DNA from 4 places in the Levilactobacillus suantsaii genome. Region 3 is predicted to be linked to each of the others. Evidence: predicted binding sites of a transcription regulator. Region 3 holds the regulator's gene; each other region holds the start of a gene.
What was found. Region 3 encodes Rex, which represses fermentation and respiration genes when NADH is low (regulators of the CRP and FNR family bind a similar motif). Its sites were predicted from a motif close to TTGTGAANTANTTCACAA; they were not measured.
Positions count from the first base shown of each region.

Region 1: the regulator Rex is predicted to act here: its motif matches at 3,263-3,280, upstream of H3M12_RS03070 (class II fumarate hydratase).
Region 2: the regulator Rex is predicted to act here: its motif matches at 2,660-2,677, upstream of H3M12_RS01975 ((S)-acetoin forming diacetyl reductase).
Region 4: the regulator Rex is predicted to act here: its motif matches at 2,519-2,536, upstream of H3M12_RS04465 (FAD-binding protein).

Region 1 is NZ_CP059603.1:646,815-652,440, reverse strand. Features, by position in the region: gene spxB (pyruvate oxidase) at 1-597, shown strand, start outside; gene H3M12_RS03080 (IS30 family transposase) at 683-1,714, opposite strand; gene H3M12_RS03075 (FAD synthetase family protein) at 1,927-2,784, shown strand; gene H3M12_RS03070 (class II fumarate hydratase) at 3,301-4,683, shown strand; gene H3M12_RS03065 (flavocytochrome c) at 4,876-5,626, shown strand, end outside.
Region 2 is NZ_CP059603.1:415,223-420,848, forward strand. Features, by position in the region: gene H3M12_RS01965 (hypothetical protein) at 9-563, opposite strand; gene H3M12_RS01970 (zinc-binding dehydrogenase) at 766-1,740, opposite strand; gene H3M12_RS01975 ((S)-acetoin forming diacetyl reductase) at 1,866-2,639, opposite strand; gene H3M12_RS01980 (helix-turn-helix domain-containing protein) at 3,660-3,842, opposite strand; gene H3M12_RS01985 (MFS transporter) at 4,191-5,315, shown strand; gene istA (IS21 family transposase) at 5,594-5,626, shown strand, end outside.
Region 3 is NZ_CP059603.1:1,355,080-1,360,705, reverse strand. Features, by position in the region: gene groL (chaperonin GroEL) at 138-1,763, opposite strand; gene groES (co-chaperone GroES) at 1,827-2,111, opposite strand; gene H3M12_RS06260 (redox-sensing transcriptional repressor Rex) at 2,416-3,057, opposite strand; gene H3M12_RS06255 (ABC-F family ATP-binding cassette domain-containing protein) at 3,451-5,412, shown strand; gene tsaD (tRNA (adenosine(37)-N6)-threonylcarbamoyltransferase complex transferase subunit TsaD) at 5,487-5,626, opposite strand, start outside.
Region 4 is NZ_CP059603.1:963,396-969,021, reverse strand. Features, by position in the region: gene H3M12_RS04475 (FAD-binding protein) at 1-740, opposite strand, end outside; gene H3M12_RS04470 (IS30 family transposase) at 836-1,867, shown strand; gene H3M12_RS04465 (FAD-binding protein) at 1,929-2,477, opposite strand; gene H3M12_RS04460 (LysR family transcriptional regulator) at 2,608-3,501, shown strand; partial or broken gene H3M12_RS04455 (type I restriction endonuclease subunit R) at 3,593-5,626, opposite strand, start outside.

The sequences.
Region 1 (5,626 bases), 710 kb from region 3:
GTCGATGTTGGGAACGTCAACATCAACTTTGAACGTCTGATTGACATGCACGGTGACCAGAAGTGGGTTACCTCTGGGAAGTACGCCACGATGGGCTTTGGTTTACCAGCTTCCATCGCAGCCAAGATTGCTTACCCCGACCGTGATGTTTACAGCTTGAGTGGTGATGGTGGTTTCGCCATGTTGATGGAAGAAATCTTAACCCAAGTTAAGTACAACTTGCACGTAATCAACGTGGTCTTCAGCAACGAAACCTTAGGCTTTATCGAAGCTGAACAGACCGATGACAGTCACCAACCATTATCCGGGGTTGATTTGCCAGCCACTGACTGGGCAACTGCCGCTAAAGGGATGGGTGCCGAAGCTTACACCGCAACGACTAAGGCTGAATTCCAAAAGGCTATCGATGCTGCGCAAAAGACCGACAAGCCAGTCTTGATCGATGTGAAGTTGACTCACGAGATGCCATTGACCACGGAACACATGTTTATCGACCCATCATGGCAAGACCAAGACAAGATCGACGAATTCGTCAAGAAGTACCAAGCACAAGACTTAAAGCCATTTAGTTACTTCTTAAAAGAAGCTCAAAAGTAACCCCAAATTGCAAGAACAAATTAGCCACACGACAAATCCTATTAAATCAGTATTTTCATTAATATTCATATTTTATGGACTTAACTTAACCGGCGGAAGCAGCGGAGAAAAGCTCTTTGGGTGTTTGATAGCCAGTTTGCCGGCGCGGTAAATTGTTTAGCTTTGACTCAACTGCTTGGATATCATGAGGACCCAAAATATCCATGGATAGACCCTTGGGTACATCGCGGCGGATCATTCGATTATGCGCTTCGTTAGTCCCACGCTCAGAGGAACGATATGGATGGGCATAATAAAGGTCAGCGACACCGGTAAGTACAGCGCCAACTTCCGAGAACTCAGCGCCATTATCGGCAGTAACTGACTTCATGATTGATCCGTATTCTTGACAGATCTTGGCCAGCTCATAGTTGACTGAATCGGCATCACGACCATCGATCAAACGTAGAATTTGGCAGCGGGATTGACGCTCGATCAGCGTTAAGATCACACTCTCTTGACCGTTGCGCTTGCCCACCACGGTGTCCAATTCGAAATGGCCGAACTCTTGGCGCTGGTCGATACTTTTAGGCCGTTCATCAATACTCCGTCCGGCCAGACGCTTGTGCTTGATCGAGTGATGATGTTTGGCACGGTGGCGCGTTTTTTCGAGTAGATCAAGATTGCGGACTTCAAGTAACTGGGCATCAATATAGTGGTATAGCGTCTTGGTCGAGACCATCTCCTCAGGCTGATATAAGCCTTCAAGTTTGGCCCGTCCTACTGCTGCATCAGGCGACCAACCATCTTGACGCAAATGAGTCGTAAAATAGTCGATAAAATCAGCGACACCGACGAGTTTCAAAGGTCGATGACAGTGGGCTCGATTAGCTTCGTACTTAGCTTGTGCTGTTTCTGGTGAGTATACAGCGTAATATTGGCGTTGACCATTCACTTTTTTTACTTGGTCGATCTCGCCGCGGCACAATTCATTATTGATTGTTTGATGACAAACATTAAGCGCTCTGGCAATTGCACGATTGGAATAGCCTTGGCTGTGCAGCGTAGCAATTCTGCCTCGTTCAAACGAAGTTAGGTGCTGACCTTTTTTTCTGACTGTGGTATTCTGTTCTTGCATCAAGACAATAACCTCTTTCATTGTTTGTGTAGGAACATCAATGATAACAGAGATTTGTCTTGGTGTTTTTTATTTTATCAATTAGCTAAAAGTATTTGGCTAACTTGATTATAAAACGCGCGGCTCAAAAGTAACGTAAATATGGTGAGATTGACGAAGGGAGATATTTCGATATCTCCCTTTGTTGTTAAACAGATTTAGGAGGGAGCGGCATGCAGGTCATTCGACTGAACACCAAAACAATTCGACAGGTGCATCCTAAGACGCCCGTGGTGATGGCGTTGGGGTTCTTTGACGGCGTCCATCGCGGTCATCAGGCGGTCTTGGCGCGTGCCCGGCAGATTGCTAACGACCGGCAAGTCCCATTAGCCGTGATGACCTTTAGCCGCCACGCCTCCCGGGTCTTTGAGACCCAACCCACAACGGACTTTCGGTATTTGAATACCATCAGTCAAAAAGTGGCGCTATTGCAAAAAAACCAGGTCGATCTGGTCTACTTGGTCGACTTTACCCGTGACTTTGCGGCGATTTCTCCACAGGACTTCGTGGACACCTATTTGTTAGGCCTCAACGTCTGTGGAGTGGTCGGGGGCTTCGACTACACCTTTGGGCGGGGCGGGCACACCCTGCTCTCCCAAATGGCGCAATACAGCCACAATCGCTTTACCACCACGGTGGTGGCCGAACACGATGCTGAACACCGGAAAATCGGGTCGACGGCCATTCGTCATCTGATTCGGGTGGGGCACGTGCAACGGGCCAACGCCCTGTTAGGTCACCCGTACGCCTTGGCTGGGCAACTGGTGCCCGTGAGTGGCAACCAGTTTTGCTTCAAACTCGCCAGTCGTCTCCAGCAACGGCCACCGGTCGGGACTTACCGGTGTCAGGTCAAGACGGCACAGGGAATTTACCCGGCAACGTTGATGTTGACGCCCACGGTCGTTCGGGTCACTGCCCCGCAATTGCGGGTGGCGACGCAGGCTGGTGAGGTGGCTATCTTGGGACAGTCGTTGCCGTGGCGTCCCTGGCGTCACGGTCAACGCCCAGTCATCGCCGCATGGGCCATATAAACCAAGGTTACAGTCATACTAGGATCTCGGGAACCAATCCCCGGGATCCTTTTTTGCTGTCCAGGTGATTGTCTTGGTTCGGATAGGGAAGCCGCGCAACGATTGGGGAGTGAGCTCGACTGATCCGACAAAGCCAGGCCGGCCTTAGACTGGGGCCTAGCGGGGGTGGTATGCGCCGTGAACGGGTTCTTTTGTGAGGCATTTTTGAACGGCAAAGCGTTAGATGATAATGCAAACGCTTACAAATAAAACTTTTTATTTTGCAAACGCAGGTTTTCGTTTTAGCGCTTTCTTGTGAATTTGTGAAACCTTGTACTATTGGGATTGTGAAGACCTATTCAGGCAACCATTAATCTTTTTTATACCCCCAATAGGGTTTGACTATAGCCAAAAATTCCAGCTATTCTAAGGTTGTTCGTAAAGTCACGGGGGAATTTTCATGATTTTCAGATATTCCCTCGTTAGTTTTTTAAGTTAAATGTTATTCATATCACAAAAAAGTTGGAGGAATTTACCATGGCAGATTATCGTATTGAAGCAGATACCTTAGGCGACGTTAAGATTCCTAGCACCGCACTTTGGGGTCCCCAAACGGAACGGAGCCGGAACAACTTCCCAACCGGTCAGTTCATGCCAATCGCAATTATTCGGGCATTACTACAGATTAAGAAAGCCGCTGCAGAATCAAACCAAGATTTAGGCGAGATTTCCGCCGAAAAGGGTGCCCTGATTCAAAAGGCGATTGATGAACTCTTGGCGTTGAGCGACGAAGACCTGCGCAAGGACTTCCCACTCCGTGTTTACCAAACGGGTTCCGGAACTCAAACCAACATGAACACCAACGAAGTTGTCGCTAACAAAGCGATGCAATTGAACCCAGATATCGAAGTTTTGCCCAACGATGATGTCAACCATGGTCAAAGCTCCAACGATATTTTCCCAACGGCCATGAACATCACGGCTAGTGTCGCAGTCCAAAAACTAGAAGCGGCTGCCCAACACTTAATCGATGAATTGACCGCTAAGCAAAAAGAATACTGGCGCGTGGTCAAGATTGGCCGGACCCACTTGCAAGATGCGACGCCATTGACCTTTGGCCAAGAAGTTAGCGGCTGGGCCAGTGCCATCCAACATGATTTGGACTACTTGAAGTCTTTAGATCCAACCTTACTCGAATTCGCGATGGGCGGAACCGCTGTCGGGACCGGCTTGAACGCCGCACCTGGTTTTGCCGAAGAAATCGCTAAGAAGATGAGCAAGGTCTACGGGCCAAAGTTCACGGCAAAGACCAATAAGTTCTATGGCTTAGCTCATCACTCTGGTTTGGACGTGGTTCACGGCGCGATGAAGACCTTAGCGGCTGATTTGATGAAGATTGCTAACGACGTGCGGTTCCTCGCTTCTGGTCCTCGGGCGGCTTACGATGAATTGAACATTCCGGCTAACGAACCAGGGTCATCCATCATGCCCGGCAAGGTCAACCCAACCCAAGCTGAAGCCATCACCATGGCAGCGGCTCGCGTGATGGGGAACGACGTCACGGTTACGGTCGCTTCATCTCAAGGGAACTTTGAAATGAACGTTTACAAGCCAGTCTTGATCGACGCCTTTTTGGAATCCGCCGAACTCTTACGCGGGACCATGATGGGCTTTGCCGACAAGATGATCCATGGCATGACGGTCAACCAGAAGCGGATGACGGAATTAGTCGACAACTCCTTGATGACGGTCACGGCCTTATCTCCGCACATCGGTTACCATGATAGTGCGAAGATTGCCCAAGCGGCTGATAAAGCCGGGTCAACGTTGAAGGAAGCTGCCGTTAAATCCGGTAAGGTCTCCGCTGAAGACTTTGACAAGTGGGTCGACCCGTTGAAGATGACCAACATCGACCGGTAAATTTTGAAGGGATTGACGCCTGATGACCCTGTTAGCAGTAACCTTACTGATCAGTGCTGCGGCTAGCCTCGGGGCAGCGGTAGCCAACCTGGATGAGTAATGCACGTAAATAAGTTTGGCGAAACGGCACGTGATGGTGCCGTTTCCCGTCATCACGATAAAAGCATGAAGTAACACGAAAGGAAACCACTCATGGCAGAAAAGTTTAAATTTGTTCCAAACGATTTAGCAGAATTACAAGACCGCTATGACCTGATTGTCATTGGTTCTGGTGGGACCGGCCTGGTTGCCGCCTTACAAGCTCACGAATTAGGCTTGCATCCGGTCGTCTTAGAAAAGATGCCAAAATTAGGGGGTAACACCAACCGGGCCTCTTCCGGAATGAACGCCGCTGAGACCAACGTCCAGTTGCACAACCACGTGGTCGACAGTTTCGACGAGTTCTACGCCGACACCTACAAGGGTGGCGGTAAGTTGAACGATCCTGACATGTTGAAGTACTTCACCAGCCACAGTGCCTTGGCTATCGACTGGTTGGCCGACCACGGGATCATCTTGGACGACTTGACCATCACCGGGGGGATGCAGAAGAAGCGGACCCACCGGCCAAGTTCGATGGCCCCAATTGGTGGCTTTCTGGTCACCGAGTTATTGAAGCAGGTCCAAGCCGAAAAGATTCCTGTCTTTACTAACGTCACGGTCACAAGTCTTAACGTCAACGACGACAAGGTGACTGGCGTTACGGTGAAGACCGAAAAAGCGGCTGGCGAAACCATCAACGCCAACGCCGTGGTCTTAGCCACCGGCGGTTTCGGGGCCAACCAGAAGTTGATTGGCAAGTACCGCAAGGATTTGGTCGGCTACAACACGACTAACCAACCTGGTGCAACCGGTGACGGGATTGAATTAGCCACGGCCGCTGGTGCTGATTTGGTCGACATGG
Region 2 (5,626 bases), 940 kb from region 3:
CGTGACCTTTAGTTATGTAAGGCACCGGCTGGGTTAAAGTGTTTGGCTTGCGCTTTTGTTTGATAATAGTGGTCCGTGTGGTTGTTATAACTCGTGCTGACCACGGTCAAGACCTTCACTTTCTTGCCGTTATAGGTCTTATGAGTCACCTTGTAGCGGATTGGATCTTGAAATTGGTCCACGTTGACCCACTGATGGATCGTCGTGACTTTCTTCTTGGTGTACGCGTAGCACCAACTTTGCGCTTTCTTAGAATATTTCGGTGACTTCTTGGCCTTCAAAACGTGCAAGGATTGTGTGAACGTCTGGAGCTTATCGGACGTCCCGGTTGGGTCCAGGGCGTTATGAGCAACGAACTTCTTCGCTGAAATCTTGATTCGCTTATAGTAGAACCCATTATGTTCCCCGTACCGGTACCAATTCCCCCGCATTGCCTTCGGGAACGTCTTGATACTGTTGACCTTTGCCTTGGCCTGAGCCGAAGTATCCGGCGTCGCGACGGCCAACGACACACCTAACGTGGTCATAGCTAGCACAGCCCCCGCAATGTTGCCTAATTTCATGACATTTTCCTCCTATCAATAATCACTTGCCACGTTACCGAAGGATTAATCAATCCGGTTAACGTTAATTAATACAACCCGATTAGTATACAAACTTCGCCCGTCATAATTTGTCATTATGGTAAATTAAATTCAAAAAAATTTAGCCGTTGGTCGGTGATTGCCGACCAACGGCTAAAACTCGCGCTATTTGGATAGTTAATTAAGCGTCAAAACGAGCGACCACTTTCCCCACGACTTGGTCGGCTGCTAAATCCTGGAGCCCGGCCACGATGTCACGGCGGTCCAAAACCTGGGTAATCAGCGGTGACACCTGTCCGCCAGCTTCCAGGGCCAACAAGTCGTGCGCCATTTGCCCCAGGTCAGCCACTTGCGCGGCGTTCCCGCTACGGTGTGCCCCGCCCAGGTCCAGATTGCTGACGGTCAGGGCTTGGCTAGCCGGCACCTGAGTCGGTGTGTCCAGCACGCAGACCAGTTGGCCGTTGTAGGCTAACCGGGGCAAGTCGGCGTCCGGATGGCCAATCGTATTCACGACCAAATCCACGCCCTGACCCTGCGTCAAGTCGTGAATACGTTGGGTGACGTTTTCCGTACGGTAGTCGATGAGGGTGTCCGGGTATAATTGCCGCACAAAGTCCTGTTTGGCGGCGGAAACCGTGGTGAATACCCGTTTACCGGCCACCTTAGCCAGTTGGATGGCCATACTGCCGACGCCGCCCGCGCCCGCGTGAATCAACACGGTGTGGACGTTATTCAAGTTGGCCTTGCGAAAGATTGCCTGGTAGGCCGTCAACCCGGCGCACAAACTCCCCGCGGCTTGCGTGAAACTTACGGTATCGGGAATTACCGTGACCGCACTGGCCGTGGCCACCACGGCCTCCGCAAAACTGCCATCAACGGCTAAGTTACCGTGACCGCAGACCCGTTGGCCGACCGCAAATCCCTGGACGTTAGGCCCCACGGCGCGCACGACGCCGGCCACGTCCAGGCCCACCGTGTGCGGATACTGCCACGCGTCAACGCCAGATTCGATCACCTTGTAATCGACCGGGTTCAAGCCGACCGCACGGGTCTGAATCAGGATTTCGCCAGCTTGGGGCGTGGGAACGGGCCGTTCGATCCATTTCAATTGCGTTAATTGCTGGTCACCAGCTTGGGGGACTACGAGTGCTTGCATTTCTAAACCGCTTCCTTTACCGTTTCTTTCAGTTTAGCATAGGATTCCCCAGCCGTAGCACACCAAAAAGTCCCCCACCTGCCAAAGCTGGCAATGTGGAGGACCTTAAAAAATTAACGTTAGGTTTATTGGAACTGCATCCCGCCATCGACGATCAGCGTTTGACCGGTGACGTAGTTAGAATCTTCGCCCGCTAAGAAGGCCACGGAATTGGCCACGTCTTCAGGTTCGGATAACCGTTTCATGGCAATACCGTCGGAGAAGGTGGACATGCCCCATTCATCGCTCTTGCCGGCATTCTTGCCAACTTCGTGGGCGATGTCGTACATCATTGGGGTCTTGACGATGCCGGGAGCAAAGGCGTTGACCGTGATGCCCTCTTCGGCCAGGTCTTGCGCCGTGGTCTGGGTAATCCCCCGAATGGCAAACTTAGTCCCACTGTACAGGGACAAGTTCGGGTTCCCCACGACCCCAGCTTGGGAGGTCGCGTTGATGATCTTTCCCCCATGGCCGAATTGCTTGAAGGCCTGGTGGGCAGCTTGGGTGCCCCAGAGGACCCCGCCGACGTTGACGGAGTAGACCCATTGGAAGTCTTCCGGTGTGATGGTGTCGATGGGCGTGGTCGGCCCTAAGCCGGCGTTGTTGACGATGACGTTGAAGTCCCCCAATTGGTCGCTAGTCGTTTGCACCGCGGCAAACACCTCGTCCCGGTTGGCCACGTCAGCCTTAACAGCAATCGCTTGACCCCCGTTTTGGTTGATGTCGTCGGCGACCGCTTGGACCTTGTCCAAATGGCGACCAACTAAGGACACGGCAAACCCATCATTCGCCAACCGCTTGGCGATGGCTTCCCCGATTCCTTGACCTGCTCCGGTAACTAGTGCAACTTTTTTCGACATGCTGAGCCCTCCATAGTTTTTTGTGAATTCGATAACTTAATGAATATCGAAAGTATACGGGTCATCGCTCTAAAATGCAACCCCATTTTGAACATTTCTTTTCAGTCTTAATCTTTATGAAATGTTATGGTAGCTGGTTTTATAAGTTACTTTTTATTGTGAGTATCTGGCATGACCAATACGCTTACTAAAATTTATTGACAGTCGGAAACGGTTCCATTGTGAACAAATCAACTTTATAATCCGCTTCCATAATTCGATAGAGTTCAGGACCAGCTTGATCAACCAACGCCCCTGCCCCTAGGTCATGACCGCCGTCTTTGAAAAAACTTCACGAAAAAATGATTCTATGATATCTGTGGCGAATTTTAGAACCGAGTTAGCCACTAGTCAAAAATGGATATCACTGAATGGAATTAATGGCCAGCAGTTGCGGCATAAAAGCGTTCATCTAGTGTTTGCAGCCAAAGATTGTTCAAGCGGTTCTACGTCTTGGCAACCTGGGCAGAACTAATGATATCCAAGGATACCCCTTTAGGTAAGTCGCATCAAACCCATCCGATTATGGGCCTCGTAGTTCCCCGTTCGCTAGACGTGTATGGCCGAGATGCCATATCGACCACGGCCAATGTAGTGAACTTGAGGCCATCGTCAGTCGTGATTGATTTGATGATGTGACCAGACTGCTGTTTGATTTTCTGCTACGGCGTCCTCTTCTCAACTGTCAATGAAACGAAGGATAGACATCTGAGCCGGACACTCGACAAACGTCAAAACAACACATTCACATCCATTACGCTTATCCCCATAGTATTTCCCCTCTGGTGTTTATCACAGCCGGACACTCATCAATACTATGGACGATATTACAGCTATCTAACCGTTGATTGTCAATGGAGATATACAAAGTCATCGTTGGAACCATCTCGTCCGGTGTAAACTCGCCGGCTAAGACGGGGCCAACTAGCTGGACCACTAGTCATTTCTGAAGTGCTGGGCAAAGCATGCTAGAAAGGCCTATTAGCATCGTGCGAACTCAGACACATACTGAATTGAAAATTGATGCTTACCGTTGAACTTCTTCATCTGGCGGACTTGGCCACGTTTCAACTCATTATTGATGGTCTGGTGACAAACGCCTAGTTGCCAAGAAATCGCCTGGTTGGAAGGCCCTACATTGTGTAGTGCGAAGATTTTCCCCACGTTCGAATGCAGTTAAGTGATGGTCCTTGGACCGTGATATGGTAAGCTGTTCTTGCACCAAGATAAAAGACCTCTTTCATTGTTTGTTGTAGGAACTCCAATGATACTGGACTTTTCTGTCTTGGTGTATTTTATTTTGTTAAAGTGGCTAACTTGAGTCTAAAACTCGCCAAGTACATTTGCTAAATGAATTTATAATTAAAAAAATAAAATAAAATCTGGTAGACTCACGTATAAGTAATATTATTGCCGTAATCAAGTATAGGTAGAAAATGTGAGTAGATGAATAAAATGAGAGCGTACTTTGGCGTAATACAAAAATATTAATCATTATTTTTGTATATAACAATGTTCTATCTTGCTATGGGAATATCAAAATATTCGCAGACATTATATTTTCAGCAAAATGGAAAATTAATAAATTTTTCTTTGTCTTATTCAGTGATGGCTATTACAGGGTCATTGTCATTCCTTCTCTCAAATAAAATGATAGGAATTGAGCTAAGAAGGGTTGCGAGAATTTTAGGAATTCTGTATGCAACTGGTATGGCTCTTCGAGTATTCTATCAGAATAGTTTTATTGCGATTATTTCAGGGGGAGTAGCTGGAATTGGTGCATCTATATTGCTATTAGTGATACGTAAGTGGATATATGCAGAAGCTGATGAAAATCCATCAGACAAGCAAGTCCTAATTTCATCACGGTATACTTTAATGCAAATTACTTCCTTAATTGCAACGTTGATTGCTGGTTTGATTCTTTTTATATTCTCAGCCCGCAATGAAGTTTATGTCACGATTCTAATCGTTTCAGCACTGGCAATCCTTTTTTTACCTACTACATCAATACCCGAAAATAAGAGCATCCAATTAGAGCAAAAAGAAAGCATCATTGCATTACCAAAGAATAAGCGCATCGGGATTGGTTTTCTTCTAACGGTCATTTTAATGGGAATCACAACATCTATTGTTGATCCGATTGCACCGGCAGTTCTAAGATCAGTGGGCTATAGTGTCGGTTCTACAAGTGTAGTTGTAACAATTCTAGGATTAGTATCTATGTTGTCTGTCTTTATATTTCAAATCCCACTCTTTAATAAAAAGCCGGACTCGTACTTCTTATTAACTGAACTAATCGCTGGTATCATAATTATTCTTTGCGGATTAGAAAATTCAAATCCACATCTGTGGATACTAGTAGCTTTCTTTGTGATGTCAATTGAGGGTACTGGTTTCTTCATTCTTAAAGAACTAGTCGAATATGATATGTTACCCAAGGAAGAAATTACTCTTTATTTAAGCTTAGCTCAATCGGGATTTTTGATTGGGAACGCAATCGGGGCACCTTTAGGCACACTACTTTTTCAGACAATGAATGGTCAATATCTACTCGTAATTTATGGCTTAATGGCCATTGTATGTGGTATTCTTTATAAAATATTGGCAACTAGTTTCACAAAGCATCGTATTTAGTGCCCTGTATTGTCGCTATGTATGAATTGGAAGTGAAGTGACCCCTTTGAATTGGAGTAAAACTAAATTTAGGGGGATTTTACTATTTTCTTGTCACCCTGATTTATTATTTTGAAATGCCATTTTAACTTACCAATGTTTTTTCAAGATCAGAATCGTAATTCTGGTTATATGTGTGCATGGCGGTTATAAAATGTAGGAAAATGACGGCGTAAAAATGTCGGTTTTCCTACATTTTTTGATATTATGAATCACATTGACTTTAGGAGGTTTTCAATGTGAGACATGATGTCCGCGAAGGAGTGAAACAG
Region 3 (5,626 bases):
TGCTTTCACTCCTAGGTACTCGTTGCCCGTCAACTTGTTTACCGGCTTAGCGATCCACCCATTTATCGGCGCCACCGCACACAAAAAAGCCCGGACCGAGGTCCAGGCTTGATAACACATTACTAATTTAATTGAGCTTACATCATACCGCCCATGCCGGGTTGTGCGGCTGGAGCAGCAGGTGCTGGGTTCTTTTCTGGCTTGTCCGCAACCACCGCTTCGGTCGTCAGCAACAAGGCAGAAACAGAAGCAGCGTTTTGCAGGGCAGAACGGGTGACCTTGGTTGGGTCGGTAATGCCGGCAGCAACCATGTCTTCGTACTTACCGTTGGCGGCGTTGTAACCAATACCTGGCTTTTCGCCCTTTAAGTGTTCAACGACAACGGAGCCTTCAACACCAGCGTTTTGCGCGATTTGGCGAACGGGTTCTTCCAGAGCGCGGAGCACGATGTTGACCCCCGTCTGTTCGTCGCCTTCAGCTTCAACGGCGGCGACATCCTTGATGACGTTGATCAAGGAAGTCCCCCCACCAGCAACGAAGCCTTCTTCAACGGCGGCACGGGTCGCGTTCAAGGCGTCTTCAATCCGGTACTTGCGTTCCTTCAATTCGGTTTCAGTAGCAGCACCGACCCGAACGACAGCAACCCCACCGGCTAACTTCGCCAAACGTTCCTTCAGCTTGTCACGGTCGAAATCAGAAGTCGTGTCAGCGATTTGACCCTTGATTTCATCAACCCGAGCGGAGATTTGGTCCTTAGAACCAGAACCTTCAACAATCGTGGTGTTGTCCTTCGTGACGTTGACCTTTTGAGCTTGGCCTAATTGATCGATGGTCGTGTCCTTTAAGTTCAGGCCTAAGTCATCGGTGATGACAGTCCCACCAGTCAGAACGGCGATGTCTTGGAGTTGAGCCTTCCGGCGGTCACCAAAGCCAGGGGCCTTAACAGCAACCACGTTGAAGGTTCCGCGCATCTTGTTCAAGACCAACGTTGGCAAAGCTTCACCAGTGATGTCATCGGCGATGATCAACAGGGAACGGCTTTGTTCAACGACGGATTGTAATAATGGTAAGATGTCTTGGATGTTCCCAATCTTCTTATCCGTGATTAAGATGTATGGGTTGTCCAGGTTAGCTTCCATCTTGTCGTTGTCGGTGACCATGTATTGAGACATGTAGCCACGGTCGAATTGCATCCCTTCAACCACGTCCAGGCTGGTTTCAACCCCACGGGATTCTTCAATGGTGATGACCCCATCGTTACCAACCTTTTCCATGGCGTCAGCAATCAAGGAACCAGTTTCCTTGCTGGCAGAAGAAATCGAGGCGATTTGGGCGATGTCGTCCTTGGTCTTCACATCGTGAGACATCTTGTGCAGGCCCTTAACGGCAGCGGCCGTTGCCTTTTCGATCCCGCGACGGATGCCAACTGGGTTGGCACCGGCCGTGACGTTCTTCATGCCTTCGTTAACGATGGCTTGGGTCAAAACCGTGGCCGTCGTAGTCCCGTCACCAGCGATATCGTTGGTCTTGGAAGCAACTTCGGAAACCAGCTTAGCGCCCATGTTTTCAAAGTGGTCGTCTAATTCGATGGCCTTAGCGATGGTAACCCCATCGTTCGTGATGGTCGGGTTACCGTAACTTTGTTCCAGCACCACGTTGCGACCCTTAGGCCCTAAGGTGGTCTTGACCGTGTCAACTAACTTGTCGACACCGGTTAACATTGCGCTACGTGCATCTTCAGAAAATTTCAATTCTTTAGCCATTATTCTCGTTCACCTCATATAGATTTTTTTAAATGAATTTTTAAATCAATCGTGGGGAAAGTCTTAGTCGATAACCGCAACTAAGTCCTTTTCGTGTAAAACAAGGTAAGTCTGGTCTTGGTACTTAACTTCCGTACCCGCATACTTATCGAATAAAACCTTGTCGCCAACTTTGACGCTTGGCGCAACCTTATCGCCATTGTCTAACACCCGGCCGTCGCCGACTGCGACAACGTTAGCCGTTTGCGGCTTTTCTTGCGCGTTACTTGCTAACACAATGCCGCCAACCGTTTCTTCTTGCTCTTCTGGTTGGTCTAAAATGACGCGGTCTCCTAATGGTTTTAACACTTGAATCCCTCCAATGAACTTACTATTAACATTAGTTTTTAGCACTGTTAGCACTTGACTAACATAAGTGCTAATCACAGTTTCTAATATATGAGTTTTCGTTTTAAAAATCAAGGAATTTAGCAAACTTTCTAAGGCGGCCCAACCAGTTGCACCCAATAACACCGTGTCGCCCCGGGCTTCTCGCCATTAGCGTACCAAAAAGGCGCTGGGACCGTGGTCCCAGCGCCATTCTCACCAATTCATCCTGCCTCTAGCATTTAAGGGGCGCAATTAGTCAGTTAAACGTGACGTTTTAAAGCCCTTAGGCTTCCTTTTGGTTGTAGTGTTCCAAAAAGTAGATCAGGGTCTGCAGTTCGTTGGTCAAGTCCACGTTTTGCACCCGAACGCCCTTCGGCACCGTAATCCGCAGTGGCGTGAAGTTCAAGATTCCTTTGATGCCACCCGCCACAGCTTCATTCGTCACTTCTTGGGCGACATCGGAAGGAATGGTCAAGATAGCGACCTGAATTTGCTGTTCCTCGAGTTGCGTCCGCAAATCAGACATCGGGTAAATCGGGACCCCACTTTGAATGGTGTTCGCAATTTCTTCATTGATATCAAACGCCGCACTGATCCGGACGTTACTGTCCTGGTGAAAGTTAAAGTTCAAGAGGGCGTGGCCCAAATTCCCGACCCCGATCAAGGCGACACTAGTCAGTCGGTCTTGGTTCAAGATCTTGCGGAAAAACTTAATCAAACTCTCGACGTCGTATCCGTAACCACGTTTCCCTAACGCTCCAAAGTAGGAAAAGTCCCGCCGAATCGTGGCGGAATCCACCTTTACTGCCTCGGAAAGTTCCGTGGACGAAACCCGCGTCTTATCCGCGTCCAAAAGAATATTCAAGTAGCGATAGTAAATCGGCAACCGTTTCGCCGTCGCGCGTGGAATTTTTTGTTCTGTCAAAGCATGTTACCTCCTAATCAATTCTTGCCGGTCATCGCTTGATAAGATTTCGTCACGATAACTTACAAACCTAACTTATAGTCTAATTGTGAAACCTGATTTCCTATAGATTATAGCATATCAGCCCATCTTGTGAAAGAATTTGCAAATATTTTTCAAATTCCTTCACAATCTGCATTTGTGCATAACGAGCCTAATTATTTCACAAGCCCGCCCAAAACGCAATTTTATTTCTCATATTTCTCACAAACTAGTTTACGGGGCAAAATTGTAGCGGTCGCTTCTACCCGTTGCTTCCCTCCATTCCCCCCTAGACAATATTTCGGCTTAACTGCACAATATGCTAAAATGAAGGTTATTAATGAAAGTCATACCGAAAAGGAGGTTGGTTTTGTGATTCTCTTACAAGTCCAACAAGTGTCCCGGCGGTTTGGCGCTACCGTGCTGTTTCACGACGTGACTCTCGACGTCAGTGACCACGGCCGGGTAGCGCTCGTCGGACGCAACGGGGCTGGTAAATCCACCCTAATTAAAATGATTGCCGGGGAAACCACCCCCGATGACGGTCAAATCACCCGCAAACGCGGATTGACCGTTGGCTACCAGGCGCAAAACGCCGGGTTAAACTCTACTAAAACTGTTTGGAATGAAATGTTAACCGTCTTCGCCAAGTTACGGGCGATGGAACAAAAAATGCACGACCTGGAAGGCCAAATGAGTGACCCCCAGGTCATTGCTGACGCCGACCAATTGCAGCAGATCACCAAGACCTACGATCAATTGCAACAGGACTTCAGTGACCAAAATGGATACGGCTACCAAGCCGAGATTCGGGGCGTACTCCACGGGTTCGAATTCAACGAAGACTACTATGATAAACCTGTCAGCGAGCTTTCCGGGGGACAACGGACCCAATTGGCCTTAGCCAAGCGCCTACTGGAAAAACCGGACCTCTTGATCTTAGACGAACCCACGAACCACCTCGACGTCGAAACTTTGACCTGGCTAGAAGGCTATTTACAAAGTTACCCCGGCGCCCTACTCGTCGTCTCCCATGACCGGTACTTCCTGGACCACGTGGCAACTGAAGTCTATGACATGTCCCGTGGCAGTCTCAGCCATTATCAAGGTAACTACTCGCACTTTATCGACGAGAAAGCTCAGCGACTCCAGCAAGCCTGGAAGGAATACGACAAGCAACAGACCGAAATCTCCAAGCTCGAAGACTTCGTTAACCGTAACATCGTGCGGGCCTCGACTACCAAGCGGGCCCAGGCCCGGCGCAAACAATTGGAAAAGATGGACCGCTTAGACCGGCCCGAGGGTGACGAAAAGGTCGCGCGTTTCTCCTTTCGTCCCCACCGCCAAAGTGGCAACGTTGTCCTCGACGTGGTCAACGCTGCCGTCGGATACGATGGCCACACCCTATCTTCGCCCATTAACTTGGACATCAAGAAACATCAAGCTATCGCCATCGTGGGGCCCAACGGGGTCGGTAAATCGACACTGCTTAAGACCATCTTAGGCAAGCTACCGGCGTTAAAGGGCCAGATCATTTTTGGCACCGGCGTAGACACCGGCTATTACGACCAAGACCAGGCTAACCTGCATGATAAGAAGACGGTACTTCACGAGCTTTGGGACGACCACCCAACCACGCCGGAGGGCGATATCCGCTCGATTCTGGGCAGTTTCCTGTTTACCGGCTCCGATGTGGACAAGACCGTTCACAGCCTCAGTGGGGGCGAAAAGGCCCGACTTTTGTTAACTAAGCTGGCCCTACGTCACGATAACTTCTTGATGCTTGATGAACCGACCAACCACTTGGATATCGATAGCCGTGAAGTTTTGGAAAACGCCTTAAACGACTTCGATGGGACCATCCTGTTCGTCTCCCATGACCGGTACTTCATCAACCAAATCGCCACGCAGGTAATCGAGTTAAGCCCTAACGGGACGACCCGCTATCTGGGCAACTACGATTACTATGTCTCCAAGAAGGCCGAACAAGATGCCTATGCGGCAAAGGAAGCCGCTGAAGCGGAGGCCGCCCACCCGACCGTCACGGCACCCAAGCAGACGCAGGTCGACTACCAACAACAAAAGGACCGCCAGAAAGCCAAACGCAAGCTTTCCCGGCAGGTCCAAGCCTTAGAAGACCAACTCGGAGACCTAGAAAAAGAGAAGACCCAAATCGAAGAAACTATGAGCCAACCAGAGTCTTTCAACGATGCCGATAAGCTGGCGGATCTTCAGCAACAGCTCGATGTCGTAACTACCAAGCTCGACCAGACCGAAGATGACTGGACCAACAAAAGCCTTGCCTTGGAAGATTTTGACGATGCAACTGATTAATTGACCTATCCTAAATATCCAAAAGGACGCGGAGAATTCTCCGCGTCCTTTTTCAATCAGGTATTCAATTCATGTTACTTCACCGCATCAGCAATCCAGTCGAATTCTAAGCTCGGGTCGGCATTTAGCGTGGCATCCGCAAAAACGCCATGGCGGTAGGCCACGTTGGCAAAGGCACCGATCATCGCAGCATTATCGCCACACAATTTGAGCG
Region 4 (5,626 bases), 390 kb from region 3:
TTGTTCCGCTTTACCGATTGCTTAACAGTTTTTACAGGAAGGTGCAACTTTTCTGCTAATTCTTCGATGGAATCAGCCTTAACAACTAGTCCTTTATCTACATACTGTTGTGTATCTTCGCGTAGTTTTTGTGCACTGGCCATATAACCAGGGAAGCCCACTCGAGCGCACCCTAACATGTGGAACTGCTTAGCGTACTCGGAAAAGTTGTCATCCCAAATCATACTGTAAAGGTAGCCGGGTTGCTTGCTGGCAGCATTCACAATAAATTGGTAAGGGATGGATTCGTTCGCAAACCGTTCTCCACGCATATTGAGTTTTAATAGCGGGTGACTAGCTAACCAAAGCCAATCTTTGTAAGTTGCCGTTTGAACATACATATCACCGGTCTTTGTCCCCACGGGAACCAATCCCCGATCAAAGATACATTCAGCAGGTTCCTCATCTTTAATCGCACCAACGTTCAGCGCCGAGGTAATTCCAGCACCATTATTGCGTGGACTGTCATTATAAACATTTTTCTTCAAAGCAACCGGATTCCATTGTTTCAACAAATCTTTGTTGGCTGAATAACCACCCGTGCAAAGAATGACACCTTTAGAAGCATTGATTTGAATGAATTCATCATTCTTTAAATCTTTGACGATAGCACCGGTGACTTGGTCTTCCGTTGTTAATAGTTTAACCAATGCCGTCTTAAATTGAAGTTTAACCGCGCGTTTTATAATCAAGTTAGCCAAATACTTTTAGCTAATTGATAAAATAAAAAACACCAAGACAAATCTCTGTTATCATTGATGTTCCTACACAAACAATGAAAGAGGTTATTGTCTTGATGCAAGAACAGAATACCACAGTCAGAAAAAAAGGTCAGCACCTAACTTCGTTTGAACGAGGCAGAATTGCTACGCTGCACAGCCAAGGCTATTCCAATCGTGCAATTGCCAGAGCGCTTAATGTTTGTCATCAAACAATCAATAATGAATTGTGCCGCGGCGAGATCGACCAAGTAAAAAAAGTGAATGGTCAACGCCAATATTACGCTGTATACTCACCAGAAACAGCACAAGCTAAGTACGAAGCTAATCGAGCCCACTGTCATCGACCTTTGAAACTCGTCGGTGTCGCTGATTTTATCGACTATTTTACGACTCATTTGCGTCAAGATGGTTGGTCGCCTGATGCAGCAGTAGGACGGGCCAAACTTGAAGGCTTATATCAGCCTGAGGAGATGGTCTCGACCAAGACGCTATACCACTATATTGATGCCCAGTTACTTGAAGTCCGCAATCTTGATCTACTCGAAAAAACGCGCCACCGTGCCAAACATCATCACTCGATCAAGCACAAGCGTCTGGCCGGACGGAGTATTGATGAACGGCCTAAAAGTATCGACCAGCGCCAAGAGTTCGGCCATTTCGAATTGGACACCGTGGTGGGCAAGCGCAACGGTCAAGAGAGTGTGATCTTAACGCTGATCGAGCGTCAATCCCGCTGCCAAATTCTACGTTTGATCGATGGTCGTGATGCCGATTCAGTCAACTATGAGCTGGCCAAGATCTGTCAAGAATACGGATCAATCATGAAGTCAGTTACTGCCGATAATGGCGCTGAGTTCTCGGAAGTTGGCGCTGTACTTACCGGTGTCGCTGACCTTTATTATGCCCATCCATATCGTTCCTCTGAGCGTGGGACTAACGAAGCGCATAATCGAATGATCCGCCGCGATGTACCCAAGGGTCTATCCATGGATATTTTGGGTCCTCATGATATCCAAGCAGTTGAGTCAAAGCTAAACAATTTACCGCGCCGGCAAACTGGCTATCAAACACCCAAAGAGCTTTTCTCCGCTGCTTCCGCCGGTTAAGTTAAGTCCATAAAATATGAATATTAATGAAAATACTGATTTAATAGGATTTGTCGTGTGGCTAATTTGTTCTTGCAATTTGGGATTGAAGTTTAACGCCCATATCTTCAACTTTTTCTTGGAACCATTTACCATAAGACGCAAACGTTTTATCATCAGTAGTAGGGTCATTTTCAGTTGGAAAGCCTTCATAAGCTGAGCTTGTAACCATGGCATCTGGTTCAGACCGTAAGTGAGCACCATGGGGCTTCAGAATATTATCTTCAACCCAATTAACAGCCTCGGCACTATGGTTTGCCCAGTGGTAAATCAAGCCTTCATCAACGTTGTGTTGTGCAAATGCCGCTAAGTATTCTACTAAATCATATTTATTAATAGTGAGACCGGCCCGCTTTTGAGCATTTGTTCCAACACCACCAATACCGAGTCGTAGTAAATTAATACTATCTTCCTTTTCAACGACTGTTACTTTTGTCCCCTTTTCGGCAGCGGCCGCAGCAGCCATCATCCCAGCGTTGCCAGCACCAACAACTAGTACTTCTGTATCAATCGTCTTCTGGACATCGCTGTCCTTAAATTGGTAATGATCAACATTTTGCAATTTTAACATTTCAAAGCCTCTATGTCTTTAAAGCATTGGTATCGCTTACATAGTTAAAATTATCACAAATACTAATTCCTGTGAAACGCAAAAATGTGGTCGCTTATAAGCAAAACTGATTACTAAATGGGGGGCTCAAATGAACATTGATCATTTAAAAATTTTTATTAATCTAGCAGAAACTTTGAACTTTTCTTTAACCGCTAAGACGTTGAATCTCTCTCAATCAGCGGTTTCCCAAGCCATTAAGTCCATTGAAAACGAGCTAGGCTTTTCACTGTTCAAACGTACCAAGCGCCAAGTTCGCTTAACAAAGAGTGGCACATTATTTTACCAGCGAGTTTTAACCATTCTAAGTAGTTTCGACAAAGCTGTCTGCGACAGTCGCGATGTTTATCAACGAGAAAAAAGCACCTTGACGATTGGGACTACCGGAACTAGTTTTGAAGCTCATACATTACCGCTCATCATTAAAGATTATCGAAAGCAACATCCAATGATTAAATTCTATCTGGAGTATTTTAGCCATAACCAGTTAAAACAACATTTACTTAACGAAGAATGTGATTTGATTTTTACAACCAAAGATGATTTAGACGACACCCCACAAATTGAATTTTCCCAATTAGCTAGTGGCTATTTTTGCGCACTAGTCCCTAACGAAAATCCACTAAGCCAACAAAAGAAATTAAAGTTTTCGGATTTCAACCACCAGAATCTAATTCTATTAAATGATAATTGGTGCCCGCCGGAACAACTTAAATTCCAGCGTTTATTGCAGACGTATAACACCAATCTCAAAGCCACTCTTGTAGATAATGTTTCAGTTGCGAATACCATGGTTGAAGCTGGTCTCGGTATCACCGTGATGCCCGACTTTATCAGCTTTTCAAGCCATCAGTTCTTTAATACTATTCCCATTGACTACCCTATTCAACTGATCTATGGTGTCGGAATTTTGTCACATCCCACTTCAAAAGCGACAGTTGATTTTACGAAGTGGCTAGCTACTTGCAAGGCTTTTAGTTATTAATAATCAGATATCTACTAAAAAGCTAACCCAAAATCGTCCCATTTACGGAACCTACTTTGAGTTAGCTCTTCTGGTATCTTATTCTGTTAGTTTAGAGTTTGCTAAAGAATCCGAGCAATTCATCTTCAAAATCCGCCGTTTCAAAGAAGCCCAAATTCTGGTCCTGTTCAATTCCAATAATCTTAGCCTTTAACTTCGGATTGTCATTTAAATCGACTCCTGGCAAATATACCTCATAAGCTTGATAGATATCATTTCCATTAGAGCCATGATCTGCCGACCAGCGCCGGAGCTTTAATTCTTTTTGTTCCGTCCGAATCATCTGTCGTACTTCTTGCAACATTAAAGTGTCGAAATGTTTCGTATACTGCCCATTTTTAATTCCATCCAAAACAGCTTCAATTTCAGCCCGATTAGCATCATCTAATGGCGCAATGTGCTTTTCCACGGCCGCATGCTTTTCCGCCGTAATTTCATCCATGTATTAGTTCTACTAATTTATCATAGTCAATGATTTCGTGGTTATACAAGTCAATGGCAATTTTAACATTCGTCAAATCGACCTGCTTGTCCGGTGGCAGCAACTCATTGACATCATTCAACCGGGCCTGGAGGGCGCTAAATTCCGATTCATCGGTAATATTTAACGTAAGCTTACTCCCCGTCGGTTGCCCTTGTTTATCTACCACATCAACCGCAGCACCAAATTGATAGCCTTGTTGGACTAACCGTTGAATCTTTTGATTGACTTCTGCTGCCAGTACCGCAAATTCTTGTTGCGCGTCTTCCGATCGCGGTGTTTGGCTAAAGTCTTCTCCGGCAATGGCCTTTAATCGTTCCAGTTTAGGTTGAAGTGCTTCGACCTGAGTAGCAAACTTAGGTGCCAAAATATCCGCATCCTCCAGATCCTGTTGATCAGTATCTTTTGGTGGCTTGCCAGTATCAGCTGCTGTGTCATTACCATCCTTAGTGTAAATAACTAAAGCTTCCTTAACGTTATCTTTCATGACATCACCTTTACGGAAAAAGCGAACTTTTCCGTGAGGCTTAGCATCCTTATCAATTGTTCGATTGGTCCGTGACATTGCCTGAATTAGGAGCCCTTCTTTAAGAATCTTATCCATATAGATAATGTTCACATATTTCGAATCAAATCCAGTTAACAGTTGATCGGAAACAATGACTAAATCTAATCGTTGCGGGTGGGCCGCCTCTTGTTTGTCCGTGAGCTTTTGGTTGTACGGCTTCTTGTGAGCTAAACGCTTGGTGATATCATTTAGATAATTTTGTTCGGCGTGCTTGTCATCCAAAAAGTTACGTGTTTGAAATCGAGTTGCATAGTCAAGCATGCCCTGTTTTAAGGCCGCTTGTAAATCAGATGATCCCTCACCATTGGTCTCATCACGCGAATAAGTCATCGCTACCCGTAACTGTGGGGCCAATTGTTTAAATAATTGGTAATAAGCCACCACGGCCTGCTTCCCCGACACCGCAAATAATCCGTGAAATTGATTAGGCCGGCGAACTCCCATCCGAATGGGCCCCGAATGATTTTCCGGCCAATGTTTAAGAATATCTTCTACGACCGCTTTCCGGTATGGCAAAGAACTATAGACTTCCTTTTCCAGCTCTTCTTCGGTAAGTTTTGTCTTTTCTGCAGCTTCAATATCCGGGGTATAGTAGCTGACGTCAAACCCCAGGACGTTACCATCCCCGATAGCGTCCTTAATCGTATAACGATGAAGCCGCTGACCAAAAATATCATATGTCGAAATATCGCGGGAAGTCTTAACTTCATTAGCTTCATTGCTATAAAAGTTAGGGGTCCCAGTAAAACCAAACCAAGTCGTTTGTGGAAAGTTCTTTTTAATCCGTTCGATTGCATCTCCACTTGCCGACCGATGAGCTTCGTCCATTAAAATAACGTTGCGTTCTGTTGAGGATAGTCCCCGTTTAACAGCTTTGTCCAGGCCTTGAACCGTAATTAAATAGATATGCGAGGGTGCTGATTTTTGCGCCAATCGTTTCCGTAGCATGTACCCTTTTACAACTTGGATCCGATTTTCAAAAGTTTTGTAGGCATACGACTTAAAGTTCTCATAGGTCTGATTTACTAAGTCGACCC